One region of the Nocardiopsis sp. YSL2 genome, then DNA from elsewhere that is predicted to be linked to it. Evidence: riboswitches for the same ligand, from Rfam matches in the RefSeq annotation. Region 1 holds a riboswitch; the other holds the start of a gene.
What was found. A riboswitch is a leader RNA that binds a small molecule or an ion and turns the genes downstream of it on or off. The one in region 1 is predicted to bind glycine.
Positions count from the first base shown of each region.

Region 1 (15,449 bases):
CCGTCGCCCGGTCGCACGGTGTGGATGTGCACTGGACGGCCACGGCCACGGACGAACTCACCAAGGCCGTGCAGGGAGGCGCCGAGGACGTCATCTTCGCCGCCGACGGTCGAGGCGGTTTCGTTCTGCCGGAGTTCAGCCCCACCAGCGACGGCATCGCCGCCTTCGTGCGGTTGCTGGGACTGGTGGCCCGGACCCGTCGGTCGCTGAGCCAGATCGACCGGGCCATCCCGCGGGCGCACCTGCTGCGCCGTTCCGTCCCGACCCCCTGGGCGGTCAAGGGCAGCGTCATGCGCGCCGTGGTCGAGGCGGCGGGCGACCGCGAGCTGGACACCACGGACGGCGTGCGGGTGCTGGAGGCCGACGGCGGATGGGCGCTGGTCCTGCCCGACACCTCCGAGGCCGTCACGCATCTTTGGGCCGAAGGTCCTGACTCCGACACGGCCCAGCGGCTGCTGGACGAGTGGGCCGCGGTCGTGGAACGCGCGGAGGGATAGGCGCGTGCGCGCGGGTGCGGACGCGGGACGTCCGCACCCGCGCGTTGTGTGTCGCCACCATGGCGCGGAGTAGCCGACACGAAGGTCCGTCTCCGGCTAAACTCGACATATCAGCAGGTCGTCGCGGTGCCGTGAAGTTCCTGCGAATTCGTTGCGGATCGGGGAGAACCAAACGGCCGTCCAGCGCATCAGCATCAGGACAGGTGTCCATCTCATCCGAGATCGGCCACAGGCGGATGCGGTGCCCCGGGTGCCGTGTCGGCCGGACCGGGCCGCGGGGGTGTCCAGGGCCTTCTGCGGCAGGCCGAGGAGGAGCGAATCCCTTCCTGGACAGGGATATGGTTTAAAGTCGAGTGTTCCCCGGCGTCCGAGTCGCCGTCTGGGGCGGGTATCCCGGCAGCGGCGGACGCCCCGACCCGGGTGAGAAGGAGCGCAACTGGGGGGAAGAGACCTAGCGACCGACCGTGAGGCGTCCCGTCGCCGTGACTGGGCACCGTCTCACCACGCTCCGGGCGGTGTGTGGGCCGAGGGCCCGCGCGGTGCCCGCGACGTGCCACCGATCAGCCGAATCAAGCACCGCCCCGTGCGGTAGGAGGCCGAGCCGACCTATGTCGAGCGTTTACTGCACGCAGTGCGGTCACGCCGTTGCGGATGATGCCCGTTTCTGCTCCCACTGCGGGACTCCCGTCCGCAGGCCAGAACAGCAGAGCCCACAGCCCAGTGCGGGTGGGGACGCCGCAGGCGATGTCACGTCCACCATTTCCATCTCGGGCATCCAGGCCCTGGAGGAAGAGGACTCCGGCGACGAGCTCAGTGGTGATGATCCCGCCAACGCCGACGCCCTTCCCTCGGGCACAGCGCTCCTGGTGGTCCGGCGCGGCCCGAACGCCGGCAGCCGGTTCCTCCTGGACAGCGACGTCACCACCGCCGGGCGCCACCCCAACAGCGACATCTTCCTCGACGACGTCACCGTCTCCCGGCGCCACGTGGAGTTCTTCCGCCGCGGCAACGGCTTCGGTGTCCGGGACGTGGGCAGCCTCAACGGCACCTACGTCAACCGCGAGCCGGTCGACGAGGCCGAACTCGGCGGCGGGGACGAGATCCAGATCGGAAAGTTCCGTATGGTCCTGCTGACCAAGCCGCGCCGCTGAGGCGCTGCCGGGCACGGGCGGGAGGTCGGGCGGGAACCGCCTCCTCCCGCCGCAGGGGCCCCGCGGGCGGACGGGGAGGGGCTCCATGACGGGTCCGGGGAACTGGGGCCGTAGGCTCTCCGTTGAGGGTGGTAGCCCCGCTCCGGGCGAAGAGCCCCGCGGGGCGCTGGCGGGCGACGGGAGGGGCGGGAAGGTTTGCGGCCCCCCGCCTCCGGAGAGCTTTGTATCGAAGGGTGCCGATTTCGCCCTCGGGTCCTGATCCAACGGGGGAGCAGGGACGAGCGCCCATCCGGCATGACGACTCGTGGGACGGAGCCGCTGTGAAGCACATGGAGGTCGTCGGCGTCCGGGTTGAGATGCCCTCGAACCAGCCGATTGTCCTGCTCAAGGAATCCGATGGGGACCGCTACCTGCCGATCTGGATCGGCGGTGTGGAGGCGACCGCGATCGCCCTGGCGCAGCAGGGCGTCGCACCCGCCAGGCCCCTCACGCACGACCTGTTCCGGGATGTGCTCGACGCCCTCGACACCGGGCTCAAGACGGTGAACATCACCGGGCTCAGTGACGGCATCTTCTACGCGGAACTGGTCTTCAGCAACGGTGTGGAGGTCAGCGCTCGTCCCTCGGACTCCATCGCTCTGGCGCTGCGCACAGGCACGCCGATCTACGCGCACGAGGACGTGATCGAAGAGGCCGGCATGCCGATACCGGACGAGCAGGAAGACCAGGTGGAGGCGTTCCGGGAGTTCCTGGACAACATCTCGCCCGAGGACTTCGGCCGACGGACGGAGTAGCGTCGAAGGGACCCGCCGACGGTGGGTCCCTTCTGCGTGGTGCCAAGGGCACCACCGGGTATGACACGGCTGCGACCTGCGGCTTTGTCAAACGAGCCAGTGATAGATTGGGCGTGGGAAGTGACCGGAACGGTCAGGGCCGTATCCCGCCCGGGCGGGTGGGACTCTCCGGGTACCGCCGTGACGGTCCGTGCTTCGGGTACTTGGCGACGCGCCGGGGGCTGTCGTTGACCATGCCGGTCGGCCGTCCTACCGTCATTGCTGTGGGACCCATGGCGCACCCATTCCCCAAGTGGATATCCCCTGTCGACGCCGCCGTGGGACGAGAGGCCGGAGGTCGGCGTGGCGGTAGCGAGCGGCAAGCGGGAGCCACATGACAGGCGGTCCGCGCTGCGGCTAGCGGGGCAGCAGGGCCTGCTGTGCGAAGAGGACGTGGTGGCGCTGCCTATGGACGTCGGGTATCGGGGCCCAGCGGCGTGCACGGCCGCGGGGATCACCTATCGCCAACTCGACTACTGGGCCAGAACCGGCCTGGTGGAACCGAGCGTGCATTCCGGTGCCCAGAACGCCCCCCTGTACAGCCTCCCCGACATCCTCTTGCTCAAGGTGGCCAAACGGCTGCTGGACACGGGCATCTCGCTCCAGCAGATCCGCAACGCGGTCGACCACCTGCGCGGACGCCCCGCCCCCGATCTGGCCCGCATCACCCTGATGAGCGACGGCGTGAGCGTCTACGAGTGCACCACGCCCGACGAGGTCGTCGACCTGATGCAGCGCGGCCAGGGCATGTTCGGCCTGGCCCTGGCCAACGTCTGGCGTGAGCTGGAGGAGGCCCTGGGCGTGGTCCCGGCCGAGGAGCGGGCCGACCTTCCCGCGCCCCAGCCCGTGGACGAACTGGCGCGGCGCCGGCGGGAACGCCGCACCGGCTGACCCGGGGCGGCGCGGGCCGCGCGGCGGGCCGGTGGGGCGACCGACACACCTGCCCTGACTCGGCGTGGCGCCTGGTGATCGAGTACGGTCGTAGGCACGGCAGGGACGAATCCTGACATTCGCCTTGTCCGTGTGTACGTACAACTACGTCAACAGGCTGACAAGACCACGCGGGAGAGACCCCGGCAGGGGCGCCGACGGGGCAATACTCCCCAGTAACCTCTCAGGCACCAGGACCGCGTGGAAGAGGCCGCTCTGAAGCCCGGCACCGCCGTGCCCGGTGACAGAGGGGGAGACCGTGAGGAACACTGCCGAGCATCTCGGCCCTGTCACCAGGAGGTCTCCGTGCCCGATCAGTCATGGAACAGTCCAGGCGCTCCCGCCCGGGTCTTCGCCGACCGCCACATCGGTCCGACGCCCGCCGAGGTCCAGGAGATGCTCAAGACGGTCGGCTACGGCTCCACCGAGGAGCTCATGCGCGCGGCCGTGCCCGAGTCGATCCTCAGCGCTCCCGGGACCGGCGCCCCGCTCGACCTGCCCGAGGCGCTGGGCGAGGCCGAGGCCCTGGCCGAGCTGAAGGACATCGCCTCCCGCAACGCCGTGCGCACCTCGATGATCGGCCTGGGGTACTACGACACCCTCACCCCGCCGGTCATCCTGCGCAACATCCTGGAGAACCCCGCCTGGTACACGGCCTACACGCCCTACCAGCCCGAGATCTCCCAGGGCCGGCTGGAGGCCCTGCTGAACTTCCAGACGATGGTCTCGGACCTGACCGGCCTGCCCGTCTCCGGCGCCTCCCTGCTCGATGAGGCCACGGCCGCCGCAGAGGCCATGACGCTGGCCCGCCGCGCCTCCAAGGCCAAGGGCAACGTGTTCGTCGTGGACGCCGACGTCTTCCCGCAGACCCTGCAGGTGCTGCGCACCCGCGCCGAGCCCCTGGGGATCGAGGTCGTCGTCGCCGACCTCACCGACGGGCTGCCCGACGCCGAGGCCTTCGGCGTCCTGGTGCAGTACCCCGCCTCCAGCGGTGTGGTCCGCGACCCGAGCGGGATCGTCGCCGCCGCCCACGAGCGCGGCGCGATGGCGGTCGTGGCCGCCGACATCCTCGCCCTGACCCTGCTGCGCAGCCCCGGTGACCTGGGCGCCGACATCGCGGTGGGCTCCACCCAGCGCTTCGGCGTGCCGCTCGGGTTCGGCGGTCCGCACGCGGGCTACATGTCGGTCGGCGAGAAGCTGCGGCGCCAGCTGCCCGGCCGTCTGGTCGGCGTCTCGGTCGACAACGCCGGCCGCCCCGCCTACCGGCTCGCCCTGCAGACCCGTGAGCAGCACATCCGTCGCGAGAAGGCCACCAGCAACATCTGTACGGCCCAGGTGCTGCTGGCCATCATGGCCGGGATGTACGCGGTCTACCACGGTCCCGACGGCCTGCGCGCGATCGCCCGGCAGGTGCACGCCCGCACCGTGGCGCTGGCCGACGCCCTGACCGAACGCGGCTTCGAGGTCGTCCACTCCGCCTACTTCGACACCCTGCGCGTGCGCGTACCTAGCTCCGACCGCGTCGTGGAAGCGGCGCTGGAGGCCGGCTACAACCTGCTGGCCGTCGACGGGTCCACGGTCGGCGTGAGCGTGGACGAGACCACCTCGGCGGCGGACCTGGAGGAGGTGCTGGCCGCGTTCGGCGAGGCCGAGCGGGGCTCCTCGCGGATCCGCCTGAGCGTGGACGAGAACGCCGACCGCCTTCCCGCCGACCTGGCCCGGGGCGTGGACTACCTGGCGCACGAGGTGTTCAACACCCACCGCAGCGAGACCTCGCTGCTGCGCTACATGCGGCGCCTGTCCGACCGCGACCTGGCGCTGGACCGCACGATGATCCCGCTGGGCTCGTGCACGATGAAGCTCAACGCCACGGCCGAGATGGAGGCCATCACCTGGCCCGAGTTCGCGGGCCTGCACCCCTTCGCGCCGCTGGACCAGGCGGCCGGGAGCGTGCGGATCGTGCGCGACCTGGAGGCGTGGCTGGCGGAGGTCACCGGCTACGACGCGGTCTCGCTCCAGCCCAACGCGGGGTCGCAGGGCGAGCTCGCCGGGCTGCTGGCCATCCGCGGCTACCACCGCTCCCGCGGCGAGGCCCACCGCGACGTGTGCCTCATCCCCAGCTCCGCGCACGGCACCAACGCCGCCAGCGCGGTGATGGCCGGGATGCGCGTGGCGGTCGTGGCCTGTGACGACAACGGCAACGTGGACGTGGCCGACCTGCGGGCCAAGACGACCGAGCACGCCGACGACCTGGCGGCGATCATGGTCACCTACCCGTCCACACACGGCGTGTACGAGGACACCATCACCGAGGTGTGCCGACTCGTCCACGAGGCCGGCGGCCAGGTCTACGTCGACGGCGCCAACCTCAACGCCCTGCTGGGCTGGGCCAAGCCCGGCGAGTTCGGCGCGGACGTCAGCCACCTGAACCTGCACAAGACCTTCTGCATCCCGCACGGCGGCGGTGGTCCGGGTGTGGGCCCGGTCGCGGTCCGCTCCCACCTGGCCGGATTCCTGCCCAACCACCCGGGCCAGCCCGAGGCCGGGCCGCACACCGGCGTGGGACCCGTCTCGGCGGCGCCGTTCGGTTCGGCCGGCATCCTGCCCATCTCCTGGGCCTACGTGCGGATGATGGGCGGTGACGGTCTGCGTGCCGCCACCGAGACCGCGGTGCTGTCGGCGAACTACCTGGCCAAGCGGCTGGAGCCGTACTTCCCGGTGCTCTACACGGGCGCGGAGGGGCTGGTGGCGCACGAGTGCGTCATCGACATCCGCCCGCTGCAGAAGGCCACCGGTATCAGCAACGAGGACGTCGCCAAGCGGCTGATGGACTACGGCTTCCACGCGCCGACGATGTCGTTCCCGGTGGCGGGCACCCTCATGGTGGAGCCCACCGAGAGCGAGAACCTCGCCGAACTGGAGCGGTTCGTCCAGGCGCTGATCGCCATCCGCGGCGAGATCGACCGCGTGGAGTCGGGGGAGTGGGACGCCGACGACAACCCGCTGCGGGGTGCCCCGCACACCGCGGAGGCGCTGACCGCCGACGTCTGGGAGCACGGCTACACCCGGGCGGAGGCGGCCTATCCGCTGTCGTCGCTGCGCCAGGACAAGTACTGGCCGCCGGTCGGCCGGATCGACCAGGCCTACGGCGACCGCAACCTGGTGTGCTCCTGCCCGCCGCCGGAGGCCTTCGAGCTCTAGGTCGTGCGTGACGGGGGCGCCGACTCGGTCGGCGCCCCCTCTTGTCCGATTTGTGAATCTACATCGTCAAGGTCGCGCTTGTCTTCGTTCGAGGCGGAAGGGAGGGGCTTCGCCCGGACGAGAGGGGACCTCCCGGGCGGGCGCGGATCGACACCCGGAGGGCGGGCCGCCCTCCGGCGCGGGGCCGCGGGTTAGAGTGGCGGCGACGCCCTCCACGACCCCTGGAAAGCGGACCCATGACCACGACGTCCGGACGTGCCGCACGCTCTGGCCCCGCCGAAGCCCCCGAGGCGACCGATCCCGAGGACGCGCCGGAGCAGGAGGTGCCGTCCGGTCTCGACGCGGCGGCGCTGTGCGACCAGGCCCAGGACCTCGCAGAGAACGGCCACCTCAAACGCTCCGCCAAGCTCTACGAGCAGGCCGTGGCGGCCAACCCCCATCCCGCCGTGCAGGCCCGCGCGCTGCTCGGACTGGCGGTGGTCCAGGACCGGCGGGGCGACGCGCCGGCGTCCCGCGCCGCCGCACGCCGGGCCCTGGCCACCGGGGACTCCCGCTACGCCCCGCGCGCCGCCTACCACCTGGCCCTCTCCCTGGAGCAGGACGGGGAACCCGCCGAGGCCGCACGCGTGTGGGAACGCCTGCTGGACCTGGGTGGGCCGGGCTACGCCGCCATCGCCCGCTACGGTCTGGCCAGGGCCGCCGAGGCACGCGGCGACTCCGCCGGGGCCCAGGAGGACTGGGAGCGCGCGCTCACCCTGCCGTCCGGTCCGGAGCCGATCAGCCGCCTGCACGCCGAGACCGTCGTGGAGGCCTCGCGCGATCTCGCCGGGCGTCTGCTGGAGCGGGGGATGCCCGGTGCCGCGGCCGCCGCCGTCGAACGCGGGCTCGCGGTCGCCGACGACCCGGGCCTGCGCCTGCTGCGGGCCGCGGCCCACCTCGAGCACGCCATCGGCGATCTCGGTGCGGTCGTGGAGCCGTCCGGACACGACCGGGAGGGGCCCGCCGCGGAACCGGGGGTCTCCGGGGCCGCTGTGGAACTCCTGGCCGGGCTCCTGGCCCTGCGGGGCGAGCCCGAGGCCGCCGAACGCGCATGGCAGGCCGGCCTGGCGGACCGGGACCCGGAGACCGCGGACGCCGTGCGCCGGCGGCTGCGCCGCGCCATCGCGCCGCCTGCGGAGGAGGACGAAGGGTCCGAGGAGGCGGCCGAGCCGTGGTGGGACCGCTATCTGGAGGAGGCGGTCGCCACGTCGAGCGCGCCCGTCCTGGCGGGGGAGCTGTTCGCGGTCGTCACACAGATGCACGCGCTGCTGGCGGTGCCGGTGGCGGAGGGCGAGTCCCGTCCGGCCGTGCTGCGCGCGGCCATGGAAGAGGCCCTGCGCACGCCGAGCCAACTCGTGTGGGGCGCGGACGTGCACGCCGACTTCCGGCGGCGCCTGCGCGCGGCGATGGGCGGGGAGGACGTGCTGCCGGACGGCTGGCCCGAGCAGGGCTGAGCGGGCGGCCCCCTTGGGGCGGGCCGCTCAGCGGGGCGACGCCCGGGTCGGCACGGCCCGGGCGTCGCCCGTCGCCCGCCATCGCGTCGGCGGGTGCTTCGGGAGGGTGGGGACGCCACCGTCCCGCCGTCCGCCGCCGCCCTGAACGGCGCCGCCGGCGCGGGGCCCCGTTGTGCGGGGGCCTCCGGATCCGGCCCGTGGGGGGCGGTGTACACCGCTGGTGGGCCGAGGAGCCCTTCAGGCCGCCACGTGCGGCCGGTGCGGGGCGACAACCGCCCCGTCGGGGAGAAGCTCGCCGGTGTCGTCGAATAGGACGACGCCGTTGCAGAGCAGGCTCCATCCCTGTTCGGGGTGGCTGGAGACGACGCGCGCGGCTTCGCGGTCGGTGTCCTCGAAGGACGGACAGGGAGGTTCGTGGCTACACATGGGATGGCCTTTCTTCCGTGCTCGACACTGAGCTGAGGCCAAGAGTAGTGGCTCATTTCACATGCTGCTGCGGTTTGAGCCGGATCTGGTGGCCTCACCGTCGTCGTTCGCTCTCAACCAGTGAGATACGCCCTGGCCGGGGTTGGTTCGCTCCGGTTCCGAGCCGGTGGAAAAAGGACTCAGTACGCACCGCGTGTCCGGCGTGCCGCCGGTCGTCCGCGCATGCCCGCTCCGGCCAGGCCGCCGTGCTGGAAGGCGCGGACGAGCTCGCCGCCGAGGTTGACGCCGGCGCCCAGGGCCAGGGCCACCATGACCGCCTCCACGAGGCTGAGGAGCCCGTAGACGGCCGTTCCCTGAGTGATCTCGATCAGGCCCCGGTAGAGGATGCTGCCGGGCAGCAGAGGGGCGATGGACGGCACCAGGTAGGGCAGGACCGGTCGGCGCGTGTAGCGGGCGAGCCAGTGGCCGACCACGCCCACGGCGATCGCGCCGGCGACCGTGCCGACGACGGCGGGCACGTCGGTGGCGCTGCGCAACCAGGCGTAGATCAACCAGATCATCACGCCGAGGACGCCGATGGCGGGCAGCATCTTGGGCGGGACGGCCAGGGAGATCGCGAAGGCCATGGCGATGCCCGCGGCGCCCACGAGGACGAGCGGTTCCATGGAGGTGCCGGCCGAGGGCAGGCTCTCCAGGTCGATGGCCACGCCGATCTGCTGGGCGGTGTAGGCGACGGCGGCCACACCCGTGACGATGGCGCCCAGGATGAAGAACGTCTCCAGCAGGCGGGCGGCCGAGGAGACGTAGCTGCCGCTGATGCCGTCCTGGATGCTGGAGACCAGCGGGCGTCCGGGCAGCAGCGCCATGATGTTGCCGGTGATGATCGCTCCAGCCTGGAGGCCGAGTGCGAGCTCGGAGCTCACCCACAGCAGCCCGACACCGATGGTGGCGGCCACGGCGGCCGCGGCGACCATCTGGTAGAACTCGGCGACTCCGCGCCGGGCGAGGAACACCGAGGTGCGGTCGCCGAGGACCGTGGCCAGGAACGCGGCCGCGGCCACGATCAGGCCGCCGCCCATCATGACACTGGCACTGGAGGCGATCAGGCCGAAGCCGATGGCGATCATCCAGTTGGGGTAGGGCATGCGGGCGCGCCGGATCTGGGTGAGCCGCGCGGCGGCGTCCTCCAGCTCCAGCAGGCCCAGCGCCGACTGCTGCACGAGGGTGTGCAGTTCGTTGACGCGGAAGTAGTCCAGCGTGCGCCGCCGCACCACGCGTTCACCGGTCACCGGCGGGTGGTCACCGCCGGGGTGGGTGGACAGGGTGATGGTGGTGAAGGTGACCGAGACCTCCGAGCGCGGCAGTTCGAAGGCGACGGAGAGGCTGAGCATCGCCTCGCTCACGGCTTCGGTGCCCTCGCCGCTGGCGAGCATCAGCTCGCCGACGCGCAGGACCAGGTCCATGGCCCGGCCGTCGGGGAGGGCGACGTCCTCCTCCTCGTCGAAGCCGTCGGGCGTCAGCTCGCGTTCGTGCGCCGCGCGCCAGTCCCGCATGCGGCTGAGCATGCGGTCCTCGCTCGGCGGAACCGGCCGCCCCCGCTTGTCCGGCATCGCTGAACTCCGTTCCCTCCCCGCCTGCGCCCCGCGTCGGCCAGTGCGAATGTTCAAGACCCCAGAGGGGACGCGGTGAGCGGGGCCGGGGTTCGCCTGCTGCTGTACCGGGCACCGGTGAACTCGGTCACCGGATCATCCTGTCAAGGCGCGGCGGTGTCCGACAACGACGCGCCGGGGGTGTCCCGGCGGGTGCGCCGCCGGCCCGCGGGCGCGGTGTCACGGGTGGGTCCGGGGGGCCTGCGGGTCCGCGCCGGGGCGGACGAGGCCGGTCTCGTAGGCGTGGACGACCGCTTGGACGCGGTCGCGCAGCCCGAGTTTGGCGAGGATGCGGCCCAGGTGGGACTTGACGGTGGTCTCGCCCAGGACGAGGTGCTCGGCGATCTCGGTGTTGGACCAGCCGCGTGCGATCAGCCGCAGGACCTCGCGTTCGCGGTCGGTGAGGGGGTCGGGCAGCGCGGGGGCGGCAGGGGTCTGCGCGGGCAGCAGGGGGGCGTACCGGTCCAGGAGGCGCCGTAGGACGTTGGGGGCGATGACGGCGGCGCCGTCGGCGACGACCTCCACGGCGGCGATCAGCTCGGTGGGCGGGGCGTCCTTGAGCAGGAACCCGGTCGCTCCGGCGCGCAGGACCTCGACGACGTACTCGTCGAGGTCGAAGGTGGTCAGGGCCAGGACGTGGACTCGGTGGCCGCCGTCGCGCGCCCAGGAGGTGATGCGGCGTGTGGCCTCCACGCCGTCGGTTCCGTTCATGCGCAGGTCCATGAGCACGACGTCGGGCAGCAGGCTCCGCACCGCGTGGACCGCCTGCTCGCCGTCGGAGGCCTCGCCCACGACGGACAGGTGGGGGGCCGATTCGAGGATCAGCCGGAATCCGGCGCGGACGAGCGGTTGGTCGTCGACGAGCAGCACTGAGACGGGCACAGGGGCGATTGTGCCCTATCTGCGGGCGACGGGTGGGGTCAGGCGGTCGGTGCCGTGGGGAGTGGCGGGGGCGTGCCGCCGAACTCCGGGCAGATCGCCTGGTGGTCGCACCAGCCGCAGAGCTTGCTGCGGCGGGGCGCCCACTCGCCGGTGCGGCCCGCGGCCTCGATGCGCGCCCAGATGTCGGTGATCTCGGTCTCGACGGCGCGCAGTTCGTCCTCGGTGGGGTCGTACCAGCGCACGGCACCCTCGCCGCCGAGGTAGACGAGTTGGAGGCGGGTGGGGACGACACCGAGGTCGCGCCAGATCATGACGGCGTAGAAGTAGACCTGGAACTTGGCCTTGTCCTCGAAGCGGGGGTGCGGGGACTTGCCGGTCTTGTAGTCCACGACCCGGATCTGGCCGGAGGGCGCGACGTCGAGGCGGTCGACGTAGCCGCGCAGGTTCAGTCCGGTGGGCAGGGCGACCTTGAGCGCCATCTCGCGTTCGCGGGGCTCCAGGGCGGTGGGGTTCTCCAGGTCGAAGTAGCGGCGCACGAGGTCGCGGGCGGACTCCAGCCAGGTGTCGCGTTCGGCGTCGTCGGCGAACATCTCCTCCAGTTCGGGCCGCTTGGCGCGGAGCCGGTCCCACTGCGGGGTGACGAGCGCGACGGCGGTGCGGGCGGTGCGCGTCTCGGCGGGGAGTTCGTAGAGGCGTTCCAGGCAGGCGTGGACGAGCGTGCCGCGGGTGGCGGCCGCGCTGGGCGCTTCCGGGATGCGGTCGATGGTGCGGAAGCGGAACAGCAGTGGGCACTGCAGGAAGTCGGCGGCGCGGGAGGGCGACAGCGCGGTCGGCAGGGGCACGGAGCTCATGGTCCGAGCCTACGAGAGGGCCGTGACATCCGGGGACGCCGTCAGGCGGGCGGGGCCCGGGGCGGGCCCCATAGGCTGAGGGCGTGACGAACGGAAGTGACCCCGCCTCGCCCCGCCCCGCCGGACGCTCGAAGAAGCCCGGGTTACTGCTGGGGCGGCCCTTCGGTGTTCCGGTCTACGTCACGTCGTCGTGGTGGATCGTGGCCGTCCTGATCACGCTGGTCTACGGCGGCGTCGTGCAGACGCGGCTGGCGCTGGGGCCGTCGGCCTACCTGTTGGCGTTCGTCTTCGCGGTCCTGTTGTACGCGTCGGTGCTGGTCCATGAGTTGGCGCACTCGGTGGTGGCGCGGATGTACGGGCTACCCGTACGGCGCATCGTCCTGTACGTGCTGGGCGGGGTCTCGGAGATCGAGCGGGAGGCGCCCACGCCGGGCCGGGAGTTCTGGATCGCGTTCTCCGGGCCGGCGCTGTCGCTGCTGCTGGCCGTGGGCGGGTTCGGCCTGGCGTCGCTGGCCCCGCCGTTCAGTGTCACGGGTGAGCTCCTGTTCCAGCTGTGGGTGGCCAATCTGCTGGTGGGTGTGTTCAACCTGCTGCCGGGGCTGCCGTTGGACGGTGGGCGGCTGCTGCGGGCGGCTGTGTGGAAGGTGACCGGGCGCGCCTACACCGGGAGCGTGGTGGCGGCCTGGGGCGGTCGGGTGCTGGCGCTGGTGGTCGTGTCACTGCCGTGGCTGTTCGCCGCGTCGGCGGGCAGTACGCCGGGGCCGTGGGCGATCGTGTGGGGTGTGGTGCTGGGCGGGTTCATGTGGATGGGGGCGTCCGAGGCGCTCAAGAGCGCCCGGCTGCGTGCGCGGGTTCCCGGGCTCAGGGCCAGGGATCTGGTGCGGCGGTCGGTCTCGGTGGTCTCCGACACCCCGTTGGCGGAGGCCGAGCGGCGGGCGGAGGCGGCCGGCGCCGAGGCGGTGGTGGTGACGGACTCCGCGGGGACGCCGGTGTCGATCGTGCATCCGTCGGCGGCCCGGGCCATCACGGAGGCGCGCCGGTCCTGGGTGCCGGTGTCGAGTGTGGCGCGCGCGGTGACGCGCGAATCGGTGGTGCCGGTGGCTTTGGAGGGCGAGGCGTTGATGGAGGCGCTCTCGCGTCGTCCGCTGCCGGAGTACCTCGTGGTGGAGGAGGACGGCGGTGTCGTCGGTGTGTTGCGGGCGATGGACGTCAACGCCGCGATGAACGGGGCCTGAGCGCGGGCCCCGGGCGGGGCCCGGCGGGGTCAGCGGCGGGCGCCCTGGGGCCACAGGACGCGGACCGGGCGTGAGAGCGAGCGCGCGTAGGCCACGACGTCGGCGGTGCCGCCGGGGCCGCGGGCGGGCTCGCCGTCCCAGACGGCGACGAGGAGGTCGCAGTGGTCGACCAGGTGGCGTCCGGCGGCCATGTGCGCGTCGGAGGTGGAGACCTGGTGGGGTAACCGGTGGACCCGGACGGCGCGCGCGAGGAGCCGGTCGTAGGCGGGGTGGTGTTCCTTCGGGAGGGCCTCCCGGTAGCCGGCGGCGGGGACGATGGCCTCCAGTGGGGCGCCGGCGGCCAGGACGGCCTCGGCGAAGACGGTGTCGGCGCCGTCGGCCAGGCAGGACAGTCCCACCAGGTCACAGCCGTAGGGCGCCAGGTGTGCGGTGATCATGTCCGCGATGGCGGTGTCGAGGCCCGGCGTCAGGCCGCGGTGCCCGGTGATGCCGATACGGATCACGAAACCTCCCTGGTGTTCTGCTCGACGCGTTTCTACCCACAGGCGGAGAATCCGGTCATGAGCGAGGTCAGGCGTTCGTCGAGTTCTCGGACGCAGGCGGCGTAGGGGCCGGTGTAGCGGCGCCGGAAACCGCGCACGCGGCCCATGACGCGTTCGGATCCGAACTCCACACCGGTGGTGAGTGCTTCCTGGGCCAGTCGGAACGCTTCGTCGACGTCGCCGGCGTCGGCGTGGGCCGAGGCCAGTTCGATCTGGAGCACGGCGGCCTGCTTGGCGCCGGCGGTGGAGGGGGCGAAGGCCTCGGCGAAGGCCTGGCGGGCGTCGTGCGGGCGCCGTAGCCGTACGTCGACGAGCGCGCGGTAGCCGGCGACCTTGGGCTCGTCGAAGGCGAACACCCACGGCCAGGGCGGGTCGCAGTTGCCGGGCCTGGTGACCTCGCGCTCGGCTCGGCGCAGGGCCTGCGCGGCGGCGGAGCGGTCGCCGATCCCGGCGTGGGCCAGGGCGCCCACGCAGGCCAGCCAGGCGTTGGCGGTGGGGTGGGCGGTGCCGCCCAGGACGTGTTCGGCCTCCCGGACGAGCCCGAGGCCGAGTTCGGGGTCCTCCGCGGTGTCGATCTCGAAGGCGGCCAGGGAACCGAGCATGTAGACGTCGAGCAGGCGGATGCCGGTCTGGCGGGCGCGGACGACGGCGGTGCGGTAGTGCATGCGGGCCGAGCCCACGTCGCCCTGGTCGGCGTGCAGCCAGGCGGCGAAGCCGGAGGCCTCGCTGGCGGCGGCGCTGACGGGTGCGAGGAAGGGCGTCCCGCGCGCGTTCGCGAGCATCTGCTCGGTCAGATGCACGTGCGCCACCGCGCTGGGCAGCAGGTGGCGGGCGGAGGAGGTGGCGTCCATGCGGCGCTGGCCGCCGGTGATGGAGCGCAGTGCGGGCGCGGTGGTCTCGTTGACCGCGTGGCGGGAGTGGGCGGGGGCGACGCGCGGGGTGGTGGCCGTCATGAGCGCTCCCGCGGCGACGACCCGTCCGAAGTCGCGGCGTCTCGTGGGGTCCACCTCCTTGGGGGCGGCGCCGTCCGGCGGGGTCTGGCCGCCGAACCGGAGCAGGTGCAGGGGGATGCCGAGCCTCTGGGCGAGGTCGTGCACCTGGCTCACCGTGAGGGACTGCTGGCCGTTGACCACCCGGGAGACCCAGCTCTGGGAGTAGTCGACCGCGCGGGCGAGTTCGCCCTGGGACCATCCGCGTGCGCTGCGCACGCCTTCGATGACCGTCGCCATGTCACAGGTGGCCAGGGCGGCCGCGATGCGGGGTCGCGACCACAGGTCGGGTGGAGGAACGCCGTCTCGTTGGGGCATGAGCTTAGATTAGGGATTCCGGACGCCCTTGGTGGCTATGTGTCAAAAAGAAGGCGTGATGCGTGATCCGCATACCGTCGCGTCCGCGCCCCTCTGATGCGGCAGAGTTCAGGGGACGTTGGTCCCCGGTCGCACGGGAACGCATGGGGAAGGGAGGTCCGGTGACCGTTGAGACCCCACCGCTGGGGAAACCGGGTCCGGCCGGGTTCGGGCGCGGCGCGGACACCGCCGCCGACGGTGCCGACCGCGGGAGACTGGTCGGCGGAGCTCTGCGCGGCCTGGCCGCGGAACTGCGCTCGCGAGGCGTGGAGGTGCGCGAGGATCGGACCTCGGGTGTGGTCGAGGCCGGACCGAGCACTCGTCCGCAGCGCGCGCTGCTGAGGCCGCACCGCGGTGGTCTGTGGTGGTGGATGCGCTGGCCGCTCCAGGACGGCGTGCCCGCTCCGTTGGCG
Region 1 covers NZ_JAMOAO010000001.1:5,003,820-5,019,268, forward strand. The annotation lists gene M1P99_RS22080 (mannose-1-phosphate guanyltransferase) at 1-497, shown strand, start outside; gene M1P99_RS22085 (FHA domain-containing protein) at 1,106-1,648, shown strand; gene M1P99_RS22090 (bifunctional nuclease family protein) at 1,969-2,442, shown strand; gene M1P99_RS22095 (MerR family transcriptional regulator) at 2,890-3,372, shown strand; glycine riboswitch at 3,534-3,621, shown strand; gene gcvP (aminomethyl-transferring glycine dehydrogenase) at 3,718-6,612, shown strand; gene M1P99_RS22105 (tetratricopeptide repeat protein) at 6,849-8,105, shown strand; gene M1P99_RS22110 (DUF5999 family protein) at 8,343-8,531, opposite strand; gene M1P99_RS22115 (threonine/serine exporter ThrE family protein) at 8,711-10,141, opposite strand; gene M1P99_RS22120 (response regulator transcription factor) at 10,361-11,062, opposite strand; gene M1P99_RS22125 (PD-(D/E)XK nuclease family protein) at 11,101-11,913, opposite strand; gene M1P99_RS22130 (site-2 protease family protein) at 11,997-13,148, shown strand; gene M1P99_RS22135 (hypothetical protein) at 13,178-13,651, opposite strand; gene M1P99_RS22140 (helix-turn-helix transcriptional regulator) at 13,684-14,997, opposite strand; gene M1P99_RS22145 (hypothetical protein) at 15,252-15,449, shown strand, end outside.

Region 2 (15,449 bases), 950 kb from region 1:
GCAGCCACCCGGGCCTCGCCGCACCCGCCTGGCACGGCTACGGCGGGCCGGCCCACCCGCAGCACCCCGGGTGGACGGGCCCGGCGCACACCGGCTACGCCCACCCCGGCTACGCGCGCCCTGAGCACGCCCACCCGGTCAACGCCGACCGGTTCCACCCCGACCACGCCCAGTGGGCCTCCACCGGTCCTGGACACCGGCCCCCGTACGATCCGACGCCCGCCGCGCCCGCGCGGCCCGACCGGTACGCCTACACCTGGTCGGCGCTCTTCGGCGTCCTGGCGACCGTCCTGCTGGCCACCGCGGCCCTGCGGGACGCGGGCTGGGTCCTCGTGTGGACGCTCACGGGCGCCTTCCTCCTCGCCTCGATGGCGTTCGCCACCCGCAACCCCGCCGCACGGCAGAGCGCCGTCGGCGTGGCGACCGGCGCCTTCGCACTGCTCCGCAACCTGCCCGCCACTCCGCGGTTCCTGCTCAGCCCCATGAAGACGAAGCGCACCTCCGGGCTCGCCCTGCCGATCGTCCTCACCTCGATGGTCACCGTCGGCCTCCTGCTGGTCTTCGGGCTGCTGTTCGCCCTGGCCGACCCCGTGTTCGCCGCCTATCTCGGGCAGATGTTCACCTCCGTCGGAACGGGCTCGGGCCTCCTGCGCCTGGTCGGCATGCTCGTGACCATCCTCCTCACCGGCGCGGCCGTCCTGACCGCCCGCCGTCACCACCGCCGTCCGCGGCCCCGCCCGGCCGCACCCGCCCCCGACCCGCTCTGGCCGGTGTGGGTCTGGACCGTCCCCCTCACCGCCCTGATCGCCCTGTTCGTCGCCTTCGTCGGTGTACAGGCCGCGGTGATGTTCGGCGGGGACGACTACGTTCAGCGGGTCTCCGGAGTCATCTACGCCGAGTACGCGCGACAGGGCTTCTTCCAGCTCGTGGTGGTGAGCGTGCTGGTCCTGGGCGTCATCGCGGTCGCGGTCCGGCTGCTGCCCTCGCGGATCGCCTCGACGCGGACCCTGCGCAACGCCCTGCTGGGGCTGCTGTGCGTACTCACCCTGGTCATCCTCGCCTCCGCGATGATGCGGCTGCAGCTCTACATCGACACCTTCGGCCTGACCCGCCTGCGTGTCAGCGCCGAGGCGTGGATCCTGTGGAGCGCGGGCGTGTTCGGCCTGGTCATCGTCGCCGGGATCTGCAACACCCTGGGGCGCTCGGCCGCCTGGCTGCCCCGGGTGACCGTCGCCTTCGGCGCTGTGGCACTGGCCGTGTTCGCCTACGCCAATCCCGACCTGCGCATCGCGGAGAGCCACCACGACCTCGACCTGGCCGCCGTGGACACCTGGTACCTGAGCGACCTGTCCGCCGACGCGGTCCCCGGACTGATGGGACTGCCCGAGCACGAACGCGACTGCGCCCTGGTGGGGCTGCGCGACCGGTTGGAGGACCCCGACGGCCGCGGAGTGGCCGCCTGGAACCTCTCCCGGGTCCAGGGGCGGCAACAGCTCGCCGAACTGGGCCTGTTCAACGACGTCAGCGGCCTCGACTGCGGTGTCCGCGACTACGTCGAGTGGTGACACCGCCGCAACACCGCCCGGGGGCGCGCCGCGGCGCGCCCCCGGGTGCGGTCACTTCGCGAAGCGGTCGGTGGCCTCGACGAGCCGGTCGAGGATGCCGGGCTCGCTGAACGCGTGGCCCGCGTCGTCGATGATGTGGTACTCCGCCTCCGGCCACGCCTTGTGCAGGTCATAGGAGGTACGCACCGGCGTGCACGTGTCGTAGCGGCCCTGCACGATCACCCCGGGGATGTGCCGGATCTTCTCGGCCCCGTCGATGAGCTGGTTCGGGGTGAGGAAGCCCTTGTTCGTGAAGTAGTGGTTCTCGATCCGCGCGAACGCCAGCGCGTAGTCCTCGTCCGCGTGGTGGGCGCGCAGCTCCGGGTTGGGCAGCAGCGTCACCGTCGAGCCCTCCCACACGCTCCACGCGCGGGCCGCGGCCAGGCGGACCGCACGGTCGGGGTCGTTCAGGCGCCGCGCGTAGGCGGCGATGAGGTCGCCGCGCTCCTCCTCGGGGATGGGCTCCAGGTAGGACTCCCACAGGTCCGGGAAGAGCATCGAGGCGCCCTCCTGGTAGAACCAGCGCAGCTCCTCGTCGCGCAGGGTGAAGATCCCGCGCACGATCAGTTCGCTGACCCGGTCCGGGTGCGTCTGGGCGTAGGCCAGGGCCAGGCAGCTGCCCCAGGATCCGCCGAAGACCTGCCAGGTCGAGGCGCCGATCATCTCCCGGAGCCGCTCCATGTCCTCCACCAGCGACCACGTGGTGTTCGTGGACAGGTCGGAGTCCATCTCACTGGCGTGCGGCGTCGAGCGGCCGCAGTTGCGCTGGTCGAACAGCAGGACGCGGTACTTCTCCGGGTCGAACAGCCGGCGGTGGTCGGGGGTGCAGCCGCCGCCGGGACCGCCGTGCAGGAACACCGCGGGCTTGCCCGCGGGGTTGCCGCACAGCTCCCAGTACACGCGGTGTCCGTCGCCGACGTCGAGCATGCCCGAGTCGTAGGGGTCGATGGGCGGATACAGGGTGCGCACAGCCGTGCCTTTCGTGTCGCGTCGGCCCCGGGTGTCTCCAGGGGCCTCGTCCCGGGGTGACCGGAGCGGACGGGGCCGCCGGCCCCCGGTCGGGACCGGCGGAAGCGGTTCGGGAGCCGATCCGGGTCAGAGGCGGTCCAGGAGTTCGGCCTTCTTGGCGCTGAACTCCTCGTCGGTGAGCAGGCCCTCGGCGTGCAGGCGTCCCAGCTCGCGGATCTTGGCGAAGACGGACTCCTCCTCCGCGCTGACGCCGGGGGCCGCGGACAGCGCCGGGGCGGTCTCCTCCGCGGCCGCGTCGGCGGGCGCGGTGTAGGCGTTCAGGGTCGCCGCCATCAGCAGCGTCTCCTCACTGCCCTTCGTGCCGTGGGAGGCCAGGGTGAAGAAGTCGTTCTCCAGCTCCGTCGCCTCGGGGATCGTCACGCCGCGCAGCACGATGCGCAGGTACCCCTCCGTGACGTCCACCGGCGGGTACCAGGTGGCCGACTCGATCTCCGACAGCCGGTACTCACGCGACTTCTCCCGCTCCTTGGCGGTGCTGGAGAGCCAACCGTCCCACTGCAGCCGCACACGCGTGCCGTCGAAGGAGGCCGAGCCCTCGGCCGTGCGCACCTGCACGGGCGGCCGGGCGACCAGCCCCCGGGCGACCTCGACCGAGTCCGGGGGGCGGTCCGCCAGCTCGCGGGCGTACCGGGACGCCGAGGCGAGTTGGTCGGAGAAGTACTCGGCGAGGAGTTCCCTGTCGTGCGGGCCGGTCAGCACCAGCGGTGTCGGCGCCTCGCTGCCGGGGCCGCCCAACTGCGCATAGGGGTCGGTACCGTCGGCCAGCCGCACCCGCAGGCGCCAACCGCGCTTTCGGTCGCCCTGGTCGAACTCGACGTCGGTGACGGCCGCCAGCGGAACCGCGCAGCTGCCCAGTGACTTGAACAGCGTCGGCACCTTGCGGCCGGAATCGAAACGGATGCGCACCGTCTCGTCGTCGAGCCGCCAGGTCCCGTGGTGTCCGCGCAGTTCCTCCATAGCGTCCAATCCTAGAGCCGCGCGGCCCTCGGGGGTGGAAGCGTCGGAGCCGCCCCGCGCGGGTAGGACTCGCAGAGCACACCCCACCCGCCCCACCAGGGCGGACCCGTGGACGGTGCGGTCGCCGTGCCGTCCCGAAGCGGAGGTCGCCAGCGATGTCGAAAGAGAAGGCCGCCGCGGGTGCGGCGGAGTTCCGGGCCGCGCGGGATCTGCTCCTGGAGCACCGCACGGACCAGGAGAAGGCGCACCGAGAGTTCACCTGGCCCCGGTCGGAGCATTTCAACTGGGCCCTGGACCACTTCGACGCCGTCGCGCGGACACGCCCGGACCGGACCGCCCTCTGGGTCGTCACCGAGGACGGCACGGACACCAAGTACACCTACCGCCACCTGTCCGAGCGCTCCAACCAGGTGGCGAACTGGCTGATCGGGCAGGGCGTGCACCCCGGCGACCGGATCATGCTGATGCTGGGCAACCAGGTGGAGCTGTGGGAGACCATGCTGGCCGCCATCAAGCTCGGCGCCGTGGTCGCCCCCACCGCGCCGATCCTGTCCGAGGGCGACCTGGTGGACCGCCTGGAACGCGGCGACGTCCAGCACGTGGTCTGCGGCGTCGAGGAGACCGGGAAGTTCGCCGACCTGCGCGGCCACTGGACGCGCATCTGCGCCGGGTACATGGAAGGCTGGCTCAACTACGCCGACTCCGAACACGCCGGACTGGACTTCGCCCAGCCCCACGCCACCACGCCGGACGACCCCCTGCTGCTGTACTTCACGTCGGGGACCACCGCCCGCCCCAAGATGGTCACCCACACCCAGAGCTCCTATCCCGTCGGCCACCTGTCGACCATGTACTGGCTCGGTGTGCGCCCAGGCGACATCCACCTGAACGTGTCCCAGCCCGGATGGGCCAAGCACGCCTACAGCAGCGTGTTCGCCCCCTGGAACGCCGAGGCGACGGTGCTGGCTCTGGACCAGGCCCGCTTCGACCCCGAACGGCTGCTCGACGAGGTGGTGCGCCGGGGCGTCGACACCCTGTGCGCGCCGCCCACGGTGTGGCGGATGCTCCTGCAGACCGACCTGGCGTCGTGGCGGGTGGGGCTGCGCGAGGCCCTGGCCGCGGGCGAGCCGCTCAACGCCGAGGTCGTGGACCGGGTCCGCGAGGCCTGGGGCATCACCGTCCGCGACGGCTTCGGGCAGACCGAGACCACCATGCTCGTCGGCAACGGTCCCGGGCGGCCCGTGGTGCCTGGCTCCGTGGGCCGTCCACTGCCCGGCTACGACATCGTCATCGTGGATCCGGTCACCGGGGAGCCCGCCGACACCGGGCAGATCGGCGTGGACATGACCGACGAACCCGTCGGCGTGATGCGGGGCTACGCCGACTCCGACGACGCCGGCGGAAGGGTCCGCCGACACCTGTACCTCACCGGTGACATCGCCGGCCGGGATTCCACCGGGAACATGCGCTATATCGGCCGCACCGATGACGTCTTCAAAGCCTCCGATTACCGCATCTCACCATTCGAACTCGAAAGCGTCCTCGTCGAACACGAATATGTCGCCGAGGCAGCGGTGGTCCCCTCGCCGGACCCGCTGCGACTGTCGGTCGCCAAGGCCTACGTCGCCCTCGCCGACGGGGTGGCGCCCGACGCCGCCACCGCGCGCGCGATCCTCTCCCACGCCCGCGAACGCCTCTCGCCCTACAAGCGCGTCAGACGCCTGGAGTTCGCGGACCTGCCCAAGACGGTCTCGGGTAAGATCCGCCGTGTGCAACTGCGCCGGGCCGAGGCCGAACGGGGCGCGGTCACCGATGGAGCGCGCCACCCGCGCGAGTACTGGGAGGAGGACCTCCCCGGGCTGACGGACTGATCCCGGCGGCCCGCACCCGCTCCGGAATGACCACGGAAATGCGTCTCGCATTATGAGACTATGCGCCGGGATAATCCCGGTGTGGTGTTTCCCATCGTGTGGACCCGTGCCGATTCTTCTGCGGCACTATGTCGCCCCGCCCGGCCGCGCTACTGTTTTTCGTGGCCACTGCTGGCCAGACCGGACGGATCTAGGGGAAGACCATGCCCAGCACCAACGACACCAGGGTGGCCAGTTACCAGCCGCTCATCGCCCCCGAGGACCTGCTGGCCGAGCTACCTCTGGGTCCCGAACGCAGCGCTCTGGTGGAGGACTCCCGCGCCGAGGTGACGCGGGTCCTCAACGGCGAGGACGACCGCCTGCTCGTCGTCGTCGGCCCCTGCTCCGTGCACGACACCGAGTCGGCCATGGACTACGCCGAGCGGCTCAAGGCCCTCGTGCCGTCCCTGAACGACGACCTGTGCGTGGTCATGCGCGTGTACTTCGAGAAGCCGCGCACCACGGTGGGGTGGAAGGGCCTGATCAACGACCCCGGCCTGGACGACACCTACGACGTGCACCGCGGCCTGCGCACCGCCCGCAAGCTGCTGCTCGACATCAACTCCCTGGGCCTGCCCGCCGGGACCGAGTTCCTCGACCCCATCACCCCGCAGTACATCGCCGACGTCGTCTCCTGGGGCGCGATCGGCGCGCGCACCACGGAGAGCCAGGTGCACCGCCAGCTCAGCAGCGGCCTGAGCACCCCGGTCGGCTTCAAGAACGGCACCGACGGCGACGTACAGGTCGCCGTGGACGCGGTCGGCGCGGCCGCCGCGTCCCACACGTTCTTCGGCGTGGACCCGCACGGCGCCGGCTCGGTGGTCGTCACCGACGGCAACCCCGACTGCCACGTGATCCTGCGCGGCGGCCGCAGCGGCCCCAACTACGAGGCCGGTCCGGTCGGGGACGCCCTCGACGTCATCGAGAACTCGGGGCTGCCGCGCCGCCTGATGATCGACGCCAGCCACGCCAACAGCGGCAAGGACCACACCCGCCAGCCGGGTGTGGCCGCGGCCATCGCGGCCCAGGTCGCCGAGGGCCAGAAGGGCATCATCGGCGTGATGCTGGAGAGCTTCATCGTCGAGGGCGCCCAGAAGCTCGGCGACCCGTCCGCGCTCACCTACGGCCAGTCCATCACCGACAAGTGCATGGGCTGGGAGACCACCGAGCACGTGCTGTCCGAGCTGGCCGAGGCCGTGCGCCGACGCCGCAAGACCACCGCCTGACCGGCACCGCACCGCGAACCGCCGGAGCGGCCGGGTACCCCTCGGGGGCCCGGCCGCTCCGTGTGCCGGGGTCCGCCGCCGCGCCGCGTCCGAGCACGATGTCGCCCGGGGCGCCGCCCGGTTCAGGCAGCTTCGGGCGGCAGGACCTCCAGCTCCGCCAGCAGGTCGCGGGCGAGGGGCTCGCGCAGTTCGGCGTCGGCGTCCTCCTCGATCTCCACCCGCAGCGCGAAGGTGTGCAGGTCGGAGCCGCTCTGGACCCAGCCGACCCACCAGCCGGGCGCGGGGTCGGCGTCGGCGCCCCACCCGCTCTTGGCGTACAGGCGGTAGTCCCGCGTCTCCTCCACCAGGGCGATCTCGTGCAACGCCTCCTGGTGGGCGGTGTCCACCGGCAGTTCCTTGCGGGCCAGCAGGGACAGGAACTCGGTCTGCTCCTGCGCCGAGATCTCCAGCGGGCCCTCCAGCCAGAACCGGTCGACAGCGTCGGCGCCGCCGATCTCGCGGTTGCCGTAGTCCAGGCGGTCCACCCACGCCGCCATCGGCTCGTGCCCGACGCGCCGGGCCAGCTCCTGGTAGACGGGGACGTTCGAGACGGGGAAGGCGTCGCGCAGACCCATGTCCCGCTCCCACTCCTCCACCGGCTGCGGCTCGCCCCCGTAGGGCAGCACCTCGTCCACGTCGGCCACGGCACCGGTCTGCAGCCCGATCAGCGTGTTGGGGATCTTGAACGTCGACGCCGGGACCTGGCGCACGGCCGCCTGCTCGACGTCGACCACGGTGGACACCCGCGAGTCCGCGTCGTAGAGCACGAAGGTGCCCTCCAGCCCCGCGTCGGCGAACCGGGATTCCAGGTCGTCCCGCTCGACGGTGGTCACGTCCCCCCGCACACTGCCCGAGTACTGCTCCGGCCGCGGCTCCGGCTCCTGCTCCCCGGCGCACGCGGACACGGCGGCGACCGTCAGCGCCAGAGCACAGCCCGCGGTCACCACGAGTCGGCTCCGACGACCCACCGGTCGGCCCGCACGGTCGATGTCGGTACCCACGCCAGTCCCTCCGTGTCTTCGCGTAGGGCCCCCGCCGGGCCCTGTACCGCCCACACGCTAGTCCCTCCGATCACGCCGTGGGGCGGCCTCCCGCGATCGTGTCCTCGCACACGCGTCGGGCAGCCTTGGGGGCCGACTGTGCCCGCTGCTAGGCTGAACGTGTTGCTGACCCCGTACGGGAGAGCGTCCGCGTAGCCAACACGGACCGCCGAAGGAGCAATCCCTCCCCACAGACAACCTCTCAGGCACACGGACCGTACGGGCGAGACCACTCTGGAAAGCAGGGACCGACGTCCCTCGCCGAAGGTGCAAGCCACGCCGGGCGCGCGGTGAAGCTCTCAGGCACCGATGACAGAGGGGGAGGATGGCAACGCCACGCACGTCACGACGCCCATCCTCTCGGGAGTGCCCATGTCAGAGCCCGCCTCAGTTCCGCGTGCCACCGCACTGCGCGAGATCCACGAGAAGGCCGGGGCCACCCTGGTCGACTTCGCCGGGTGGCTCATGCCGCTGCGCTACGGCAGCGAGACCGCCGAGCACAAGGCGGTCCGCGAGGCCGCCGGCCTCTTCGACCTCTCCCACATGGGCGAGATCCGCCTGAGCGGACCCCAGGCCGCCGCAGCCCTCGACTACGCGCTGGTCGGCCACCTGTCCAAGGTCAAGGTCGGCCGCGCCCGCTACACCATGATCACCGACGCCGACGGCGGCGTCCTGGACGACCTCATCGTCTACCGGCTCGGCGAGCAGGAGTACCTGGTCGTCGCCAACGCCGCCAACGCGCCCGTCGTGTCCGCCGCGCTCGCCGAGCGGGCCGAGGGCTTCGACGTCCAGGTGAGCGACGAGTCCGCCGACCACGCCCTCATCGCGATCCAGGGGCCGCGCGCCGTCGAGATCCTCGCGCCGCTCACCGACGCCGACCTCGACTCCATCCGCTACTACGCCGGCTACGAGCACACCGTCGCCGGACAGCCCGTCCTGCTCGCCCGCACCGGCTACACCGGCGAGGACGGCTTCGAGATCTTCGTCCGCCCCGCCGCCGACGCTCCCCGGGTCTGGGAGGCGCTCATGGCGGCCGGCGCCGACCACGGGCTCGTGCCCGCCGGGCTCTCGGCCCGCGACACCCTCCGCATGGAGGCCGGCATGCCGCTGTACGGCCAGGAGCTCACCGCCGAACTCACCCCCTTCGACGCCGGTCTGGGCCGCGTGGTGAAGTTCGACAAGGACGGTGACTTCGTCGGCCGCGCCGCGCTGGAGAAGGCCTCGCGCACCGCGCGCGCACGGCGCCTCATCGGCCTGGTCGCCCAGGGCCGGCGCCCGCTGCGCAGGGGCCAGGAGGTCCAGCGCGACGGCGTCACCGTCGGCACCATCACCAGCGGCGCGCCCTCCCCGACCCTGGGCCGCCCCATCGCCATGGCCTACGTGGACGGCGACCTCGACACCGCGACCGGCACGTTCACCGTGGACGTGCGGGGCCGGGGCGAGGCCGTCGACGTGGTCGAGCTGCCGTTCTACCAGCGGCAGCCGTAGGACTGGGGCCTTCACACCCCGAAGGCCTGCCCGCCCCGCCCGGTGGGATCCCCGCACAGGGACCTGCACGGACGAGGCGGCACCAGGCGTAGGCCGGGCCGGGCCGCCCGAGGGCGCGCGGCAGGAAATGGAACACCTCCAAGGAGAGTTGAAGTGAGCGTTCCCACGGAGCTGGGTTACACCGCCAAACACGAGTGGGTCGTGGTGAAGGACGGGATCGCCACGGTCGGGATCACCGCGTTCGCCGCCGAGTCCCTCGGCGACATCGTCTACGTCGAGCTGCCCGAGTCGGGCACCGAGGTGACCGCGGGCCAGGCGTGCGGCGAAGTCGAGTCCACCAAGTCCGTCAGCGACGTCTACTCGCCGGTCTCCGGCGAGGTGATCGAGGTCAACGGCGCACTGGAGGACGCGCCGGAGACCATCAACACCGCCCCCTTCGAGGACGGGTGGCTCTTCCGGGCCCGGCTCTCCGAGGAGCCCTCGGGACTGCTCTCCGCCGAGGAGTACACCAAGCTGACCGAAGGCGAGGAGTAGGCCGAGATGGCTAACGACAACACGCTCGACCAGGCACTGAGCGAACTGGACCCCGAGGTGTCGGCCGCGGTGGACGCCGAACTGGCACGCCAGCGCGACACCCTGGAAATGATCGCCTCGGAGAACTTCGCCCCCCAGGCCGTTCTCGAAGCACAGGGCACCGTCCTGACCAACAAGTACGCCGAGGGCTACCCCGGCCGCCGCTACTACGGCGGCTGCGAACACGTCGACGTCGTCGAACAGCTGGCCATCGACCGCGCCAAGGCGCTGTTCGGAGCCGAGCACGCCAACGTCCAGCCGCACTCGGGCGCCCAGGCCAACACCGCCGTGTACTTCGCGCTGCTCAAGCCCGGCGACACGATCCTGGGCCTGGACCTGGCCCACGGCGGCCACCTCACCCACGGCATGCGCATCAACTACTCCGGCAAGATCCTCAACGCCGTGGCCTACCACGTACGCGAGCACGACGGCACCGTCGACTACGACGAGGTCGCCGCCCTGGCCAAGGAGCACCAGCCCAAGATGATCGTCGCGGGCTGGTCCGCCTACCCGCGCCGGCTCGACTTCGAGCGCTTCCGCCAGATCGCCGACGAGACCGGCGCCCTGCTCATGGTCGACATGGCCCACTTCGCGGGCCTGGTCGCGGCCGGGCTGCACCCCAACCCGGTGCCGTTCGCCGACGTGGTCACCACCACCACGCACAAGACCCTGGGCGGCCCGCGCGGCGGCATGATCCTGTCCACGGCCGCCCTGGGCAAGAAGATCAACTCCGCCGTCTTCCCCGGCATGCAGGGCGGCCCCCTGGAGCACGTCATCGCCGCCAAGGCGGTCGCGTTCAAGATCGCCGCGAGCGAGGCCTTCGCCGAGCGCCAGCGCCGCACCGTGGCCGGCGCCAAGCTCCTGGCCGAGCGCCTGACCCGCCCGGACATGACCGAGGCCGGTGTGAAGGTGCTCACGGGCGGCACGGACGTGCACCTGGTCCTGGTGGACCTGGTGGACTCCCCGCTCAACGGCCAGGAGGCCGAGGACCGCCTGCACTCGGTCGGGATCACGGTCAACCGCAACGCGGTGCCCAACGACCCGCGCCCGCCGATGGTGACCTCGGGGCTGCGCATCGGCACCCCGGCCCTGGCCACCCGCGGCTTCGGCGAGGAGGACTTCACCGAGGTCTCCGACATCATCGCCGAGGCCCTCAAGCCGGACTTCGACGCCCAGGCGCTGAGCGCCCGCGTGCGGGCCCTGGCCGCGAAGCACCCGCTCTACCCCAACCTGTAGAGCCCTGCCGTGCGGGGCCCCGTGCCCCGCACGGCAGTTCTGTACCAGGGCCCTGTACTCAACGAGGAGGACAGCCATGGCCATCAGCGTGTTCGACCTGTTCAAGATCGGTATCGGACCGTCGAGTTCGCACACGGTCGGCCCGATGAAGGCCGCGCGGACCTTCGCGGGGCGCCTGAGCGAGGACGGAGTCCTGGACGCCACGGCGCACGTGCGCGCCGAACTGTACGGTTCGCTGGCGCTCACCGGCAAGGGCCACGGCAGCGACACCGCGGTCATCCTGGGACTGATGGGACACACGCCCGAGCACGTGGACGTGGACGCGGTCCCCGGCCTGGTCGGGCGGGTGCGCGAGGAGCGCGCCCTGGAACTGGGCGGGCCCCAGGGCCCGAAGGTGGCCTTCGACCCGGCCGTGGACGTGGACTTCCGCCGCAAGGAGAGCCTGCCCGACCACCCCAACGGCATGCGCTTCGTGGCGCTGGACGCCGCCGGCGTGGAGCTGGCGGCCAAGGTGTACTACTCCGTCGGCGGCGGGTTCGTCGTGGACGAGCGGGCCGCGGGCGCCGACCGGATCAAGGCCGACGACACCGAGGTCCCCCACCCCTTCAACAGCGCCGAGGAGCTGCTGTCGATCTGCGCGGACACGGGGATGTCGATCAGCGCCGTCATGCTCGCCAACGAGCAGGCCTTCGGCCGGACGGCCGACGAGATCCACGCGGAGCTGCTCACCATCTGGACCGCGATGCGCCAGTGCGTGCGCCGCGGGGTCATGACCGAGGGCAGCCTGCCCGGCGGGCTCAAGGTGCCGCGCCGCGCGCACCGGCTGTACCGCCAGCTGGGCGGGACGTGCGACGACGCGGGGCTCCTGGCGCCCACGGCCGCCGACCCCGATCCGATGCGGGGCAGCGACTGGATCACCCTGTACGCGCTGGCGGTCAACGAGGAGAACGCCGCGGGCGGGCGGGTGGTGACCGCGCCGACCAACGGCGCGGCGGGCATCGTCCCGGCGGTGCTGCACTACTACCTGCACTTCAGCCCGGGCGCCGGGGACGACGGGGTCGTGCGGTTCATGCTGACCGCCGCCGCGATCGGCCTGCTCTTCAAGCAGAACGCGTCGATCTCGGGCGCGGAGGTGGGCTGCCAGGGCGAGGTCGGCTCGGCGTCCTCGATGGCCGCCGCGGGCCTGGCCGAAGTGCTGGGCGGCACACCGGCCCAGGTGGAGAACGCGGCGGAGATCGCGATGGAGCACAACCTGGGCCTGACCTGCGACCCGATCGGGGGCCTGGTGCAGGTGCCGTGCATCGAGCGCAACGCGCTGGCCTCGGTCAAGGCCATCAGCGCCGCCCGGATCGCGCTGCGCGGCGACGGCAGCCACTTCGTGTCGCTGGACAAGGTCATCCGGACCATGCGCGACACCGGCCGCGACATGATGGACAAGTACAAGGAGACCTCGCGCGGCGGCCTCGCCGTCAACGTCATCGAGTGCTGAGGCGCCTCGGGGAACCGCGTGCGCCCCTGCCGAACAGGCCCGGATCATGCTCCACCGCCTGGCCCACGGGCAGGCGGGTGCCCGGTTCCGAACCCGCTACGGGGCGCGTCGCCCGTCCAGGCCCGCGGAGGCCCGGGTCACCCGCGCGGCGATCGCCATGACGCGGTGCTGTTGCAGACTCGACAGCACACTCTCGTGCGCCAGCTTCGTGACGCTGGTCTCCTCGGCCGCGGCGGCCTGACGGATCTGTTCCATCTCCTCTTCCGTGAACTCGATGTTCACAGCGGGCACGGGCCCTCCCCTCGTCGGTACCACTCCGGTACCTGACTACCCGAGGGCTCCGGGCCGCACCGCATTGTCACCGCATTTGGCGTGGCGGGGATGCACGCGCGTGGAGAGCCGCTGTCGGAGGGGGCGAGTCCTCTGATCCGGCACGGTGAGCCGTCAGGAGGCGTCCGCGGCGCCCATGTCCATGTGCAGGAACTCCCACAGGTGCCCGTCCGGGTCGGCGATCATGCGCGAGTACATCCCGGATTCGTCCATGGTGGACACCGCCCGTCCCCCGGCGGCCGACGCCGTCTCGGCCAGGGTGTCGGCCTCCTGTCGGCTGCCGACCGAGACCGCCGTGATCAGCTCCGATCCGGCGGCGGCGATCGAGTCCCCCTCGGGCAGGAAGCTCCGGAAGAAGGAATCCTCCAGCAGCATCACGAAGGAGGCGTCGCTCACGATCATGCACAGGGCCTTCTCGTCCGAGAACTCGGGGTTGAAGGAGAATCCCAGCGACGCCCAGAACGCGTGCGTGGCACCGATGTCGCGCACGGGCAGGTTCATGAAGGTCAGTCTCGTCATGGCGCCAACGTAACCCCGAGGTGCGCTCCCGGAGGGCCCTCCCACACCGACTTTGCCAAGCCGGTCCGATCGGCACCGCCAGGAGTCAGGCCAGGCTGCGGCGCGGGTTCTTGGCGGGGGCGGTCATCGACATCCGCACCACCGCCGGAATCCGGTCCCGTTCCAGGGCGTGGCGCAGGTTGGCCAGGGCCTCGGACCGCACGCGCCGCCACACCCCGGCCACGTCCGCGTCGTCCTCCAGTGTCAGTGCCAGGCGCAGGTGCGGCTCGTCGCTGGACTCGGTCAGCCGTGCCCGGGCCCGGCGCACGCCCGGATACCCGGCGACCTCCTGCTCCAGGGCGCCGCGCGCCACGCTCTCGCTGATCTCCACCCGGCCGTCGGACCCCTGTTCCAGGACCAGTCGGCTCAGGGTGTCGTTCATGCCCTGCACGAGCAGCCAGCGCAGAGCGAGGAAGGCCGCGACGAAGGACAGCGCAACCGCGGCGTAGGGGACCCACTGCCGGCCGAGCGTCTCCATGGCCGCGGAGCCCAGGAGGGCCCCTCCCGCCAGATCCGCGCCGAGCACCCCCCGCCCCAGCGCGAGCGCGGCCAGCCCGCCCGCCAGGAGCACACCTCCCACCAGCGCCAGACCGAGCCGGTTGCCACGCGCCGACCTGCGATTCCTGTCCCGCGCCATCGTCAACCCTCCGCGTGCCGCACGTGCGTGACGATCCGCATGCTGCGCAGCGGCGCCAACTCCTCCAGCCGCCGCTCCACCGCCGCGGTCACCTCCTCGGCCAGCCCTTCCGACGTCCGCATTCCGGTGCGGACGTGCACTCGCAGCCGGTGGCCGCGGACCACCACGTGCGCGCCCTCGACGCCGCCGACCTCCTGGGCCGCCGCGCTCACCGTCCGGCGCAGCGCGGGCCGCGTCAGGCCGACCACCAGTGCCGGATCGCCGGTGCGCAGGGCCGTCCACCGGCTCCGGCCCGGAGCGAGGGCCAGGACGATCAGTGCCAGCCCGATCAGTGCCAGGGCCGCGGAGGCGATCTGCACCGACGGCTGCGACCAGGTCGTGGTGGCGGCGAACTCCCCGGCGCGTCCGACGGGGATCAGCCGCAGCGGGCTCCCGGCCAGGGCGGAGATGACCTCGGCGGCCGACACCACGGCCGCCGTCAGGATCGCCAGCCCCGTGATCACCGCGGGCCACGACCGGCGGGGACGGAAGGTGTGGACCGCCACCCGTGTCGCCTTCCGCTCCATGCCGTGGTCCGGGCGGCCGAGCACCTCTTCGACGGTGGTCATGTCAGCGCACCAACTCCGCGATCTCGATGTCGATGTGGTGGACGGTCATGCCGGTCGTCCACTCGACCCGGTCCTTGACGTGCTCACGCACCCGGGCCGCGACCTCGCGTGTGGCCCGGGGGTAGCGCACGGCGATCCGCAGCCGCAGCAGGACGACGCGGCCGCTCGTCCTGGCGCGGACGGGTCGGGCGCGGACCGCGCTCGCCCCGTCCACCTCGCGCACGGCGCGGGCCGCCGCCTTCTCGATCACGCCCGAGGCGATGTCGGTCCGGCCGCCCGGGTCCCGGGCGGCACCGCTCTCGCGGTGCCGCCCGGCCGATCCCGGCGGCTCCGTCTCGACACGCTGGCGGGGTACCGCGTCGGTTCGTGTTCCGGCCACTGTGCCCCTCAGGCCGATCGCCGCGTGAACATCTCGGCCAGGTCGATCTCGCCCTCCATCGCCCGGCCCGCGACGAAACCGACCAGTCCGAGGACCAGGACCAGCGCGAAGGCCGTGAAACCGCCGAACGCGCCGGCCAGACCCAGTACCGTCCCGTAGGACAACCCAACGATCGGCCACATGGCTTCCCCCTCTTGTCCAGCTGTGTCCAGCACCCTGTCACCCTCAGCCGCCCGTGCGGCTACCCCCTCCGAGCCCGGCGACCACGTCCTCGACATAGACGTGGACGGCCCGGCCGACCGCCATCGGTGCCAGGGTGGCCCGGATCTCGGCGGTGATGTCCGTG
Region 2 covers NZ_JAMOAO010000001.1:4,052,661-4,068,109, reverse strand. The annotation lists gene M1P99_RS18080 (DUF4153 domain-containing protein) at 1-1,565, shown strand, start outside; gene pip (prolyl aminopeptidase) at 1,617-2,573, opposite strand; gene M1P99_RS18070 (DUF4429 domain-containing protein) at 2,700-3,590, opposite strand; gene M1P99_RS18065 (AMP-binding protein) at 3,746-5,461, shown strand; gene M1P99_RS18060 (3-deoxy-7-phosphoheptulonate synthase) at 5,665-6,726, shown strand; gene blaOXA (class D beta-lactamase) at 6,849-7,766, opposite strand; glycine riboswitch at 7,933-8,033, shown strand; gene gcvT (glycine cleavage system aminomethyltransferase GcvT) at 8,178-9,293, shown strand; gene gcvH (glycine cleavage system protein GcvH) at 9,447-9,827, shown strand; gene glyA (serine hydroxymethyltransferase) at 9,834-11,102, shown strand; gene M1P99_RS18035 (L-serine ammonia-lyase) at 11,179-12,591, shown strand; gene M1P99_RS18030 (hypothetical protein) at 12,688-12,882, opposite strand; gene M1P99_RS18025 (VOC family protein) at 13,036-13,440, opposite strand; gene M1P99_RS18020 (alkaline shock response membrane anchor protein AmaP) at 13,526-14,116, opposite strand; gene M1P99_RS18015 (DUF6286 domain-containing protein) at 14,119-14,724, opposite strand; gene M1P99_RS18010 (Asp23/Gls24 family envelope stress response protein) at 14,726-15,103, opposite strand; gene M1P99_RS18005 (hypothetical protein) at 15,112-15,285, opposite strand; gene M1P99_RS18000 (hypothetical protein) at 15,329-15,449, opposite strand, start outside.
Region 2: linked by a shared signal. The riboswitch ahead of gcvT (glycine cleavage system aminomethyltransferase GcvT) and the one ahead of gcvP (aminomethyl-transferring glycine dehydrogenase) in region 1 are both predicted to bind glycine.